DNA from 3 places in the Rhizobium sp. 768_B6_N1_8 genome. Region 1 is predicted to be linked to each of the others. Evidence: riboswitches for the same ligand, from Rfam matches in the RefSeq annotation. Region 1 holds a riboswitch; each other region holds the start of a gene.
The links. Region 1 has a riboswitch for cobalamin ahead of nrdH (glutaredoxin-like protein NrdH). Riboswitches for the same ligand answer to the same signal wherever they lie in the genome.
Positions count from the first base shown of each region.

Region 1 (3,268 bases):
ATGTGGCTCATGTCAGAAACGGCCGTCAGCGCGCGGATCGAGGTCTCGATCGTCTTGCCAAAATCGGCCGAATCCATAGCCATGGCGATATTCAGCGAGCCGAGATTGCACGAGATATCCTTGCCCATCACCTTGTAGGAAAGGTCGTCGTTGAAGGTGCTCGCTTCGCTGACCTGCAGGATTTCAGAGCAGAGATTGCTCATGCTGATGCGGCCGGCGATCGGGTTTGCCCGGTTCACCGTGTCTTCGAACATGATGTAGGGATAACCGCTCTCGAACTGGATTTCGGCAATCACCTGGAAGAATTCGCGCGCCTTGATCTTCTTCTTGGTGATACGGGCATCCGCCACCATCTCGCGATACTTCTCCGTCACCGATATCTCGGTGAAGGGCACGCCATAGACCCGTTCCACGTCGTAGGGCGAGAAGAGGTACATATCCTCATTGTTCTTGGCGAGCTCGAAAGTGATGTCGGGCACGACGACGCCGAGCGACAGCGTCTTGATACGGATCTTCTCGTCAGCATTTTCGCGCTTGGTATCAAGGAAGCGCATGATGTCAGGGTGATGGGCGTTGAGATAAACGGCACCCGCACCCTGCCGAGCACCGAGCTGGTTGGCATAGGAGAACGAGTCTTCGAGCAGCTTCATGACGGGGATGATGCCGGAAGACTGGTTTTCGATCTGCTTGATTGGCGCGCCAGCCTCGCGGATGTTCGTCAGCGATAGCGCCACGCCACCGCCGCGCTTGGAAAGCTGCAGCGCCGAATTGATGGAGCGGCCGATCGATTCCATATTGTCTTCGACACGCAGCAGAAAGCACGAGACGAGCTCGCCGCGCTGCTTCTTGCCGGCATTGAGGAAAGTCGGCGTTGCCGGCTGGAAGCGGCCGGTGATGATCTCTTCGACCAGATCACGGGCAAGCTGCTCATTGCCTTCGGCAAGTGCCAACGCCACCATGCAGATGCGATCTTCATAGCGCTCCAGATAGCGCTTTCCGTCGAAGGTCTTCAGCGTGTAGCTGGTGTAATATTTGAAGGCGCCGAGGAAAGTCGGGAAACGGAACTTCTTGGCATAGGCCTCGTCGAACAGGTCGCGGACGAAGTTGAAGGAATACTGGTCGAGCACTTCCTGCTCGTAATAGCCTTCGGTCACCAGATAATCGAGCTTCTCCCGGAGATTATGGAAGAACACCGTGTTCTGGTTCACGTGCTGCAGGAAATACTGCTTGGCCGCCATGCGGTCCTTGTCGAGCTGGATCTTGCCCTGCTCGTCATAGAGGTTCAGCATCGCGTTCAGCGCGTGATAATCCAGCGCGTCCGCTGCCTTTAGCGGTTTTGCGCCCGCATCTCGCTTCAAATTTGTTCCTGTGTCCAAAATCGTCCCATCCCGTCTTTGACATTGGCGACATCCTCGGCAGTCCCCAGAAGCTCGAACCGGTAGAGGTAAGGCACCTGGCATTTCTGCGAGATCACGTCGCCGGCAAGCCCATAGGTCTCGCCGAAATTGCTGTTGCCCGCAGCAATGACGCCACGGATGTTGGAGCGGTTTTCCGCATCGTTGAGGAAACGGATCACCTGCTTGGGCACGGCTCCCTTTACGATCCCGGGGCCGCCATCCCCGCAATAGGTGGGCGAGATCAGCACATAGGGTTCGCGAATGTGGATGTCCTCAACGCCTACGGGAATGCGCGCCGCGCGCAGTCCCAGCTTCTCGACGAAACGATGGGTATTCTCAGACCGGCTGGAATAATAGACGATCAGGCCCACCGCTCTTCTCCGATCAGGAGAGCGCGCTGATCATATCGGGACGGAAGCCCGCCCAGTGGTTCTCGCCGGCAACGACGACCGGAACCTGCATGTAGCCCATGCCGCGAACGCGATCGAGCGCGTCGGCATCCTCGGAGATATCGATGATCTGATAGTCGACGCCCAGGCGGTCGAGGGCGCGATATGTGGCGGTGCACTGAACGCAGGCAGGCTTGCTGTAAACGGTAACGCTCATCATGTTCCTCGTGATGTCAATGGATTCCGGACGCAGAACTAGGATCGGGCGCCTTGCGGCGTCCGGGGTAACGCTCGATATTGATCTGGCAAAGTTGGCGTTTTACACGCCGGATTCGATCCCTCGCGGGATTTGCGCGGGCGGCGGCTTTGATGCTCTCGACATGACTTCAACCCCGAAGTGCTCATGCGGACTTCCGGGGGCAGCGCAACAGGTGCGGATTTGATCCGCCTCACATATACGCGACCTTCCGGACACCCCGCCCGTGGACGTTTCGTTCAAGGCAGGTCTCCTGGCTCGCGGGTCGAAGCACCCTGCCCCCAGCCTTCCCAAAGCGTCATGCCTCAGTGACCTGAAATCGGACAGTTGCTCGCCGCTTACAGTTGCGGGGGCAGCTCCGGCCTTGTTTTGCCATCATGGCAAACCGCACCGTATTCCCGTCTTAGCCTGCGATCCCTAGCGAATCGAAGGAACCTTGAACACTAGATATAGTACTCGAATCGGAGTTGGCGTCAACGGATGGTTTGTGCGTCGCGTTACGGCATATTTGAAATTGCTACATTCCTGTGAAAAACGTGGTTAACGAATGCTTAAAGAAAGTAGGCTGTGGAGAAGGCCCCAATGAAGAGAGCCGGCCTATAGCCGGCTCTCTGATTTTCGACTCCAGGTTCAGGCCCGAATCGTCGATGCGGCATGTCGTAATATTCGGGCGGCAGCGACCATGTTGACGAGCGCCGGGCGAACCTCTTCCCACCTGCGCGTCTTCAATCCGCAATCCGGATTGATCCAGAGCTGCCCGTCCGTCAGACGCTCGCGCGCCAGCGTCAGGAGCTCCGTCATCTCCTCGACATCAGGAACGCGCGGCGAATGGATGTCGTAGACGCCGGGGCCGATCTCGTTCGGATATTTGTAGCTACGGAAGGCCTCCAGCAGTTCCATCTTCGAACGTGACGTCTCGATGGAGATCACATCGGCATCCATCGCCGCGATGGCATCGATGATCTGGTTGAACTCCGAATAGCACATATGCGTATGGATCTGCGTTTCGTCCGCCACGCCGGAGGCGCATAGGCGGAAACTCTCGACGGCCCAGTCGAGATAGGTCTTCCAGTCGGCCTTGCGCAGCGGCAGGCCCTCGCGCAGCGCCGCCTCGTCGATCTGGATCATTGCCGCACCGGCCCTTTCGAGATCGAGCACCTCGTCGCGGATCGCCAGCGCGATCTGCCGGCTGACGTCGGCGCGAGAGAGATCGTCGCGCACGAAGG
Region 1 covers NZ_JBPWPV010000001.1:3,951,538-3,954,805, forward strand. Annotated here, with positions in the region: gene nrdE (class 1b ribonucleoside-diphosphate reductase subunit alpha) at 1-1,376, opposite strand, end outside; gene nrdI (class Ib ribonucleoside-diphosphate reductase assembly flavoprotein NrdI) at 1,355-1,768, opposite strand; gene nrdH (glutaredoxin-like protein NrdH) at 1,782-2,003, opposite strand; cobalamin riboswitch at 2,269-2,496, opposite strand; gene metE (5-methyltetrahydropteroyltriglutamate--homocysteine S-methyltransferase) at 2,673-3,268, opposite strand, start outside.

Region 2 (3,268 bases), 1.3 Mb from region 1:
CCTGTTGAGCCAGAAGCAGGTGCATCGAAACCCCTTAGACCAGTGCCGCGATCGCCTTGCGCACCGCGTCCTGATCCATCTCATGCAGGCCGATGACGACGAGGCGCGTGGTGCGGGCTTCGCCCGGCGTCCAGGCGCGGTCGAAATACTGGTCGATGCGGGCACCCACGGCCTGCAGCTGCAGGCGCATCGGCTTGCCGGAGACATCGATGAAGCCCTTGAGACGCAGCACGTCATGCTCGGCGATAATGCCCTTCAGCTTCTCGACGAAACCTGATGTATCGGCGATAGCGCCGAGCTCGACGACGAAACTGTCGAATTCGTCGTGATCGTGCGGCGTACCGTCCTCATGCTCCAGCTCGTGATGGGACTTGCGGTTGACGATATCGTCTTCCGTGCCGATGCCGAGGCCGAGCAGCACGCTTGCCGGCACCTCGCCATTCCTGGCCTCGATCATCACAGGCTTGCGGGCGATGCGCGAGGCGACTTCGCTTTTCACACGGCCAAGGCCGTCAGCGTCGATCAGGTCGGTCTTGTTGAGCACGATCAGATCAGCGCAGGTCAGCTGATCCTCGAAGAGCTCCTCGATCGGGCTTTCATGATCGAGCGATTCATCCTCGACCCGGCGTGCATCGACAGCATCATGGTCATCGGCAAAACGCCCTGCGGCAACAGCGGCGCTGTCGACCACGGTGATGACGCCGTCAACGGTGACTTCGCTTCTGATGTCCGGCCAGTTGAAGGCGGCGACCAGCGGCTGTGGCAAGGCAAGGCCTGAAGTTTCGATGACGATATGGTCCGGGCGCTGCTCGCGCTCCAGAAGCTTGGTCATGGTCGGAATGAAATCGTCGGCGACCGTGCAGCAGATGCAGCCATTGGTGAGCTCGATAATATCGTCCTCGGTGCAATTCTCCGCCCCGCAGCCCTTCAGCACATCGCCATCGACGCCGAGATCGCCGAACTCGTTGATGATGAGCGCAATCTTCTTGCCGCCGGCATTGGTGAGCAGGTTGCGGATCATTGTCGTCTTGCCCGCACCGAGGAAGCCAGTGATGACGGTCGCGGGAATTTTCTGCTGCATGGATTTAACCCTTCATTTTCAGCGGCAGACCTGCCGCGATAAAATACACGTCGTCGGCCACAGCCGCGATCATCTGGTGCAGCCGGCCGGCATGGTCGCGAAAATCCCGCGCCATGCGGTTCTCAGGCACGATGCCGAGGCCGACTTCATTGGAAACGATGACGAGCCGCGCCTTTGCCTGCGGTAGAAAGGCGGCAAGGGCGGCGGACTGGGCGGCGATATCGCGCCCCTCCATCATCAGATTGGTGAGCCACAGCGTCAGGCAATCAACGAGAACAGCCCTGCCCTCGCCGTCGATTGCCGCAAGGCGCTCGGTAAGGTCGAGCGGTTCCTCATGCGTGGTCCAGGAGGGGCCGCGGTCGGCCTTGTGCTGGTCGATACGCGCCTGCATTTCGTCATCCCAGGCGCGGCCTGTGGCGATGTAGTGGTGGTCGAGGCCGCTTGTGGTGACGAGGTTTTCGGCGAAGCGGGATTTGCCGGAGCGGGCGCCGCCAAGGATGAAGGTGGCGTTGAGAAGGCTCTTGGTCATGCCACGGCCGCCCTTGGAGCGAAGGCGCGGCTCCACCCACTTCCCTCATCCCTGTGCTTGTCACAGGGATCCAGCGTGCCCAAGTCCTTGGGCACGAGAGACTCACTCAACGACGGCGTAGATTCACTCACTGCGCGGACGCGCCGTGGCTGGATTCCTGTGACAAGCACAGGAATGAGGGAGGAGAGGAAAGTGCGCGCCGGGTAACGTCCACCAACAGGCGCCAGACGCATCCCATCAGGAGGTACCGAACCGACACCTTTCACATGCACCACCAGAGGCAGCGCTGAATCAAATCCTTCAGCCAAGACAACCTCCGTGCTGGCAGCGGGCAAACGGCCCAGTATGGGCATTATGCCCGGCACGGATGGCAGGTCTCCTGGCTCGCAGTTAGCGGCCGCGACAGGGGCAGACCGTTTCCGGTCGCCCCTGATCGTGCCAGCGGATCCGCCTCGCCTTCCCGGCTGCTTCTCGTGAAAAGGCGGACGATTCGTAGAAATAGAGGCGTCCTGCCCCGGCTGATCACGATGCATTCCAGTGGCTTTTCCGGCACTTATACCGCCTTGCCCGCCTGCAGAATGCGAGGCTGTCAGCGCAACGGCTAAAATACCGGACGGAAGACCCTGACTGCTCTACAGTCGCGGGGTCGGCTGTGATGAAGGCGCCCGGCTTGGGTCCGCCCCGTCACATTCCCTTTTCATCCGGAAGGCGTAAGGCCGATCCGGAACCATCCATTATGTCAATTCATGGTTAGGCTTCCGCCCCGGGCATGTCAATCGGCGCACTGGGTGCACACAGAGATCATCTCGACTTACACTACCGATATTATCGTCTTTAATCAAAGGTTTACGTCACAAAAACTTTACGGCGCAGTCGGTATTTTGCCGCAATTGCCGCTCATGCGGATGCCGGCTCCGCCCTTGACCCCCACTCCTGCCGCCTAGTTTCCCCATGATGCTCTCCCGAATGGATATTCGCCGCCTCGGCCCTCTCGGCACCGTCTTTGATCCGGGACGCCTGCGCGCGCTTATCCGCCACAGCGAAATGGGCATGGTCTTTGCCGGCGCGCTCGTCGGTATCGCCTCGGGGCTTGCGGTCACCGCCATGAGCTATGTCTCGGAAGAGATGCACAGGCTGATCTTCGGCATAGACGGCACGACGAGGCTCAGCGCCTCGCAGATCGACAGCAAGTTCCTGCTGATGACGGCCCCGGTTGCCGGCGGCATGCTGCTCGGCCTGTTGATCTTCATTCTCGCCAGATGGCGCAAGAAGCCGATGGTCGACCCGATCGAGGCCAATGCCTTGCATGGCGGCCGCCTGTCGCTGACGGACAGCATCCTCGTCGCCATCCAGAACCTCGTTTCCAACGGCTTCGGCGCGTCCGTCGGTCTGGAGGCCGGCTATACGCAGCTTGCAGCCGGCATCGCTTCGAAATTCGGCCTGAAGCTGCAGCTGCGCCGCTCCGACATGCGCGTCCTCGTCGGCTGCGGCGCGGCCGGCGCCATCGCCGCCGCCTTCAATGCACCGCTGACGGGCGCCTTCTATGCCTTCGAGCTGATCATCGGCACCTACACCATCGTCTCGCTGACGCCCGTCGTCGTCGCGGCCCTCGTCGCTACACTGGTCGCCCGGCTGCTATCCGGCAGCGATTTCATCAT
Region 2 covers NZ_JBPWPV010000001.1:2,683,459-2,686,726, forward strand. Annotated here, with positions in the region: gene cobN (cobaltochelatase subunit CobN) at 1-25, opposite strand, end outside; gene cobW (cobalamin biosynthesis protein CobW) at 35-1,081, opposite strand; gene cobU (bifunctional adenosylcobinamide kinase/adenosylcobinamide-phosphate guanylyltransferase) at 1,086-1,610, opposite strand; cobalamin riboswitch at 1,963-2,357, opposite strand; gene AB8B33_RS13875 (chloride channel protein) at 2,565-3,268, shown strand, end outside.
Region 2: linked by a shared signal. The riboswitch ahead of cobU (bifunctional adenosylcobinamide kinase/adenosylcobinamide-phosphate guanylyltransferase) and the one ahead of nrdH (glutaredoxin-like protein NrdH) in region 1 are both predicted to bind cobalamin.

Region 3 (3,268 bases), 1.4 Mb from region 1:
GAGGCTGACCATCAGGCCGAGCAGGAGGAAGGCGGCGATGGTGAGCGCGGCAAGCGCCCACCATTTCCTCTGTGGCAAGGCAGCCTGGCTCACTGCGCCAGACCGGAGGCGGCGATGCCCTTTGCCAGGATTTCGATGCCGTCGATCGTGCGGATCGTCGGGTTCATCGACTGCGCGTCCATCATGATGAAGCGCTTGTTTTTGACGGCATCGAGCTCCCTTGTGACCGGATCGTTTTCCAGGAAATCCACCTTCACCTTGGGATCGTCGGCGGCATAGCGGCGGCGGTCCATGGTGGCGATGACGATGACGGCGGGATTGGCCTGCGCAATCGTTTCCCAGCCGACGAGGGGCCATTCCTCTTCAGTCGTCACGACGTTCTTTGCGCCGAGCGTCTTCAGGATATAGGCCGGCGCGCTGTTCTTGCCGGCGATGAAGGCATCGCCTTTCACCTCCTTGCTGGAGAACCAGAAGACGACGGGCAGGTTCTTGGCTGCCGCGCCTGAAACGGAGGCAACGGCCGCGGCCTCGCGCTTCTTCAGGTCGGCGATCAGTTTATCGCCCCGGTCCTTCACGTCGAAGATTTCGGAGAGTTCGGCGATTTCCTGATAGATCAGGTCCATCGTGAACAGCTCCTTGCGCACGCCGTCTCCGCCATCGGTGTTGATCTTGGCGACGCAATCGGCCGGCGCGATATAGGTGTTGATGCCGAGGTCTTTGAATTGCTCGCGCTTGCCGACGGAGCCTTGGGCGCCGACATGCCATTCGAATTCGGCAGCCACCAGATCGGGCTCGGCACCGACGACGGATTCGAAGCTCGGGTCGTTGTCGGCCAGGCGTCTGATCTTGCTGTTGGCCTCGGCATATTGCGGCAGGACCGGGCCGACCCAGACGGCGGTGCCGGCGATCTTGTCGGCAAGGCCGAGCGAGAGGAGCACTTCGGTCATGCCCTGGCCGATCGAAACGATCTTGGCCGGTGCCTTCTCGAAGGTGACTTGCTGGCCGCAATTGCTGAGGGTGAGGGGATATTGGGTGGCGGCGAAGGCGGGTGCTGCAAGGTCGGCCAGGCAAAGGCTGGCGAGCCCGAACGCAAGGGAAAAGCCTGGAATAATCTGGCGCATTGGAAACTCTCGATCGGAAGGAAAAGGGCCAGCAGACGCCGGCGCGCGCAGATGCGTGAGCCAAACGTGGAGGAGGGCTAGCGGCGGGTGGTCCAATCGGGACGGATCGCGTGCGGCAAGCGGCAGGAAATAAGGTCAATCATATCTGCTCCTTGTCCAGGCATCCCCGCCTGGCTGATTGGATTGCGATTGACGGCAGGTCTCCTGGCTCGCGGATGTCAGCCGGTCATCTGCCTTCCCGCGCTTGCGCGCAGTGGCACTTGGAGTGACCAGCTCGCCGGTGATGTCCTGGAATGAACGACGAGGCATTCATTCCGGATATAACCGGCAATCCGCTTACAGTTGCGGGGGCAGCCACGGTCTTGGTCCCTTTTGGGTCGTCCGCACCGTGTTCCCTATTAATCCCCTCGAAGTTCTCCTCGGGGAACCGTCTCCCCCGACTTAGGACGTCACCATGGGCAACGTCAAGCAGGGCCAGCGAGAAGTATTGTTTGCGGAGGGAAGGCTGTCGTTTCGCAAATCCGGAATGACAGAAATTTTACCTCATGCTAATGTAGAATCCGCTGATGGGTGGAGGAGCAACCATGAGTATTTTCGACGGTTTAGGCGGTGTTCTCTCTGATGTGCTTGCCGGCAGGCAGGTCGATTACGTCGCGGTTGCAACCAGAATATTCGACAATGCCGGAGGGCTGCAGGGCATCGTTTCCCAGCTCAATTCGGCGGGCCTCGGCGAGCAGGTCTCATCCTGGATCGGCACCGGCCACAATCTTCCCGTATCGGCGGAACAGATCCAGGCGGCCTTGTCGTCCGATCAGCTGCGCGATCTCGCCGCCAAGTTCGGCGTCAATGCCGATGATGTGTCCAAGCTGCTTGCCGAGCATCTGCCGAAAGCCGTCGATGCGGCAACGCCCAATGGAACCGTTTCATAGGCTTCAAAGACTTGGGGTCTCAAAGATTTGGGGCCCCAAAGACGTGCATGCCGTGAACTGCCCCCAACACGAGGATATCCCATGATTGCGAGATTGCTTGTGCCCGCTTCCGCCGGAGCGTTGATTGCCGCCGCCTTCTTCGTTTCTCCGGCCTCCGCGCTGACCATGAAGGAATGCAGCGCCAAATATCAGACGGCCAAGGCCGATGGTTCGGCCAAGGACATGAAGTGGAACGACTTCCGGGCGAAGTTCTGTGGCGCGGATGCGGCCGCCGAAGATGCTGCCGATGACAAGGCAGTGGCCGCAACGACGGACAAGGAGCCCGCAAAGCCGACGGTCAAGGCCCCCAAGGGCGTGACCATGCCGAAGGCGATCGACAAGAAATACGCCAGCGAAACGCCTGCCAAGGGCCGGCTGCATACCTGCGTCGACAGCTATCATGCCAACAAGGATGCCGGCACGCTCAACGATCTGAAATGGATCCAGAAGGGCGGCGGCTATTGGAGCCTTTGCAATACGGCATTGAAGGCCGGTAGCTGAGGTTTAGGCTGGCGAGGGCGGGGCGCATGGCTATTGCGCTCCTACCTCTGCCACATCCTCTCGATCCGTCAGGATGCGGTCGATCAGCCCCCATTCCAGGGCCTCTTCAGCCCTCATGAAGCGGTCCCGATCCATCGCCTGCTCGAACTCTTCATAGGATCGCCCGCAATGCTCGGCATAGAGGCTGGTCATGAGCTGCTTCGTCTTCCTGATTTCCTCGGCATGAATGAGCATATCGGACGCCTGGCCCTGGAAGCCGCCGAGGGGCTGGTGGATGAGGATGCTGGCATTCGGAAGGGCATATCGCTCTCCCGGCTGGCCGGCCATCAGCAGGAAGGAGCCCATCGAGCGGGCCGTTCCCATGCAGAGCGTGTGCACCGGCGCGCGGATGAAACGCATCGTGTCGTACATGGCAAAACCGCTGGTCACGACGCCGCCCGGCGAATTGATGTAGAGGTTGATCGGCTTCTTGGGATTTTCTGCCTCCAGGAACAGAAGCTGGGCGCAGACGAGGGCGGACACGCCGTCGTTGATCTCGCCGTTCAGAAAGATGATCCGCTCACGCAAGAGGCGGGAATAGATGTCGAAAGATCGCTCCCCTCGGGAGGATTGTTCGACGACCATGGGGACGAGTTGCATCGCTTCGCGCATCGGCGAACTCCAATCTTTCAGAATTGA
Region 3 covers NZ_JBPWPV010000001.1:2,537,898-2,541,165, reverse strand. Annotated here, with positions in the region: gene AB8B33_RS13135 (FecCD family ABC transporter permease) at 1-78, opposite strand, end outside; gene AB8B33_RS13130 (ABC transporter substrate-binding protein) at 90-1,121, opposite strand; cobalamin riboswitch at 1,299-1,568, opposite strand; gene AB8B33_RS13125 (YidB family protein) at 1,706-2,050, shown strand; gene AB8B33_RS13120 (hypothetical protein) at 2,132-2,590, shown strand; gene AB8B33_RS13115 (ATP-dependent Clp protease proteolytic subunit) at 2,621-3,241, opposite strand.
Region 3: linked by a shared signal. The riboswitch ahead of AB8B33_RS13130 (ABC transporter substrate-binding protein) and the one ahead of nrdH (glutaredoxin-like protein NrdH) in region 1 are both predicted to bind cobalamin.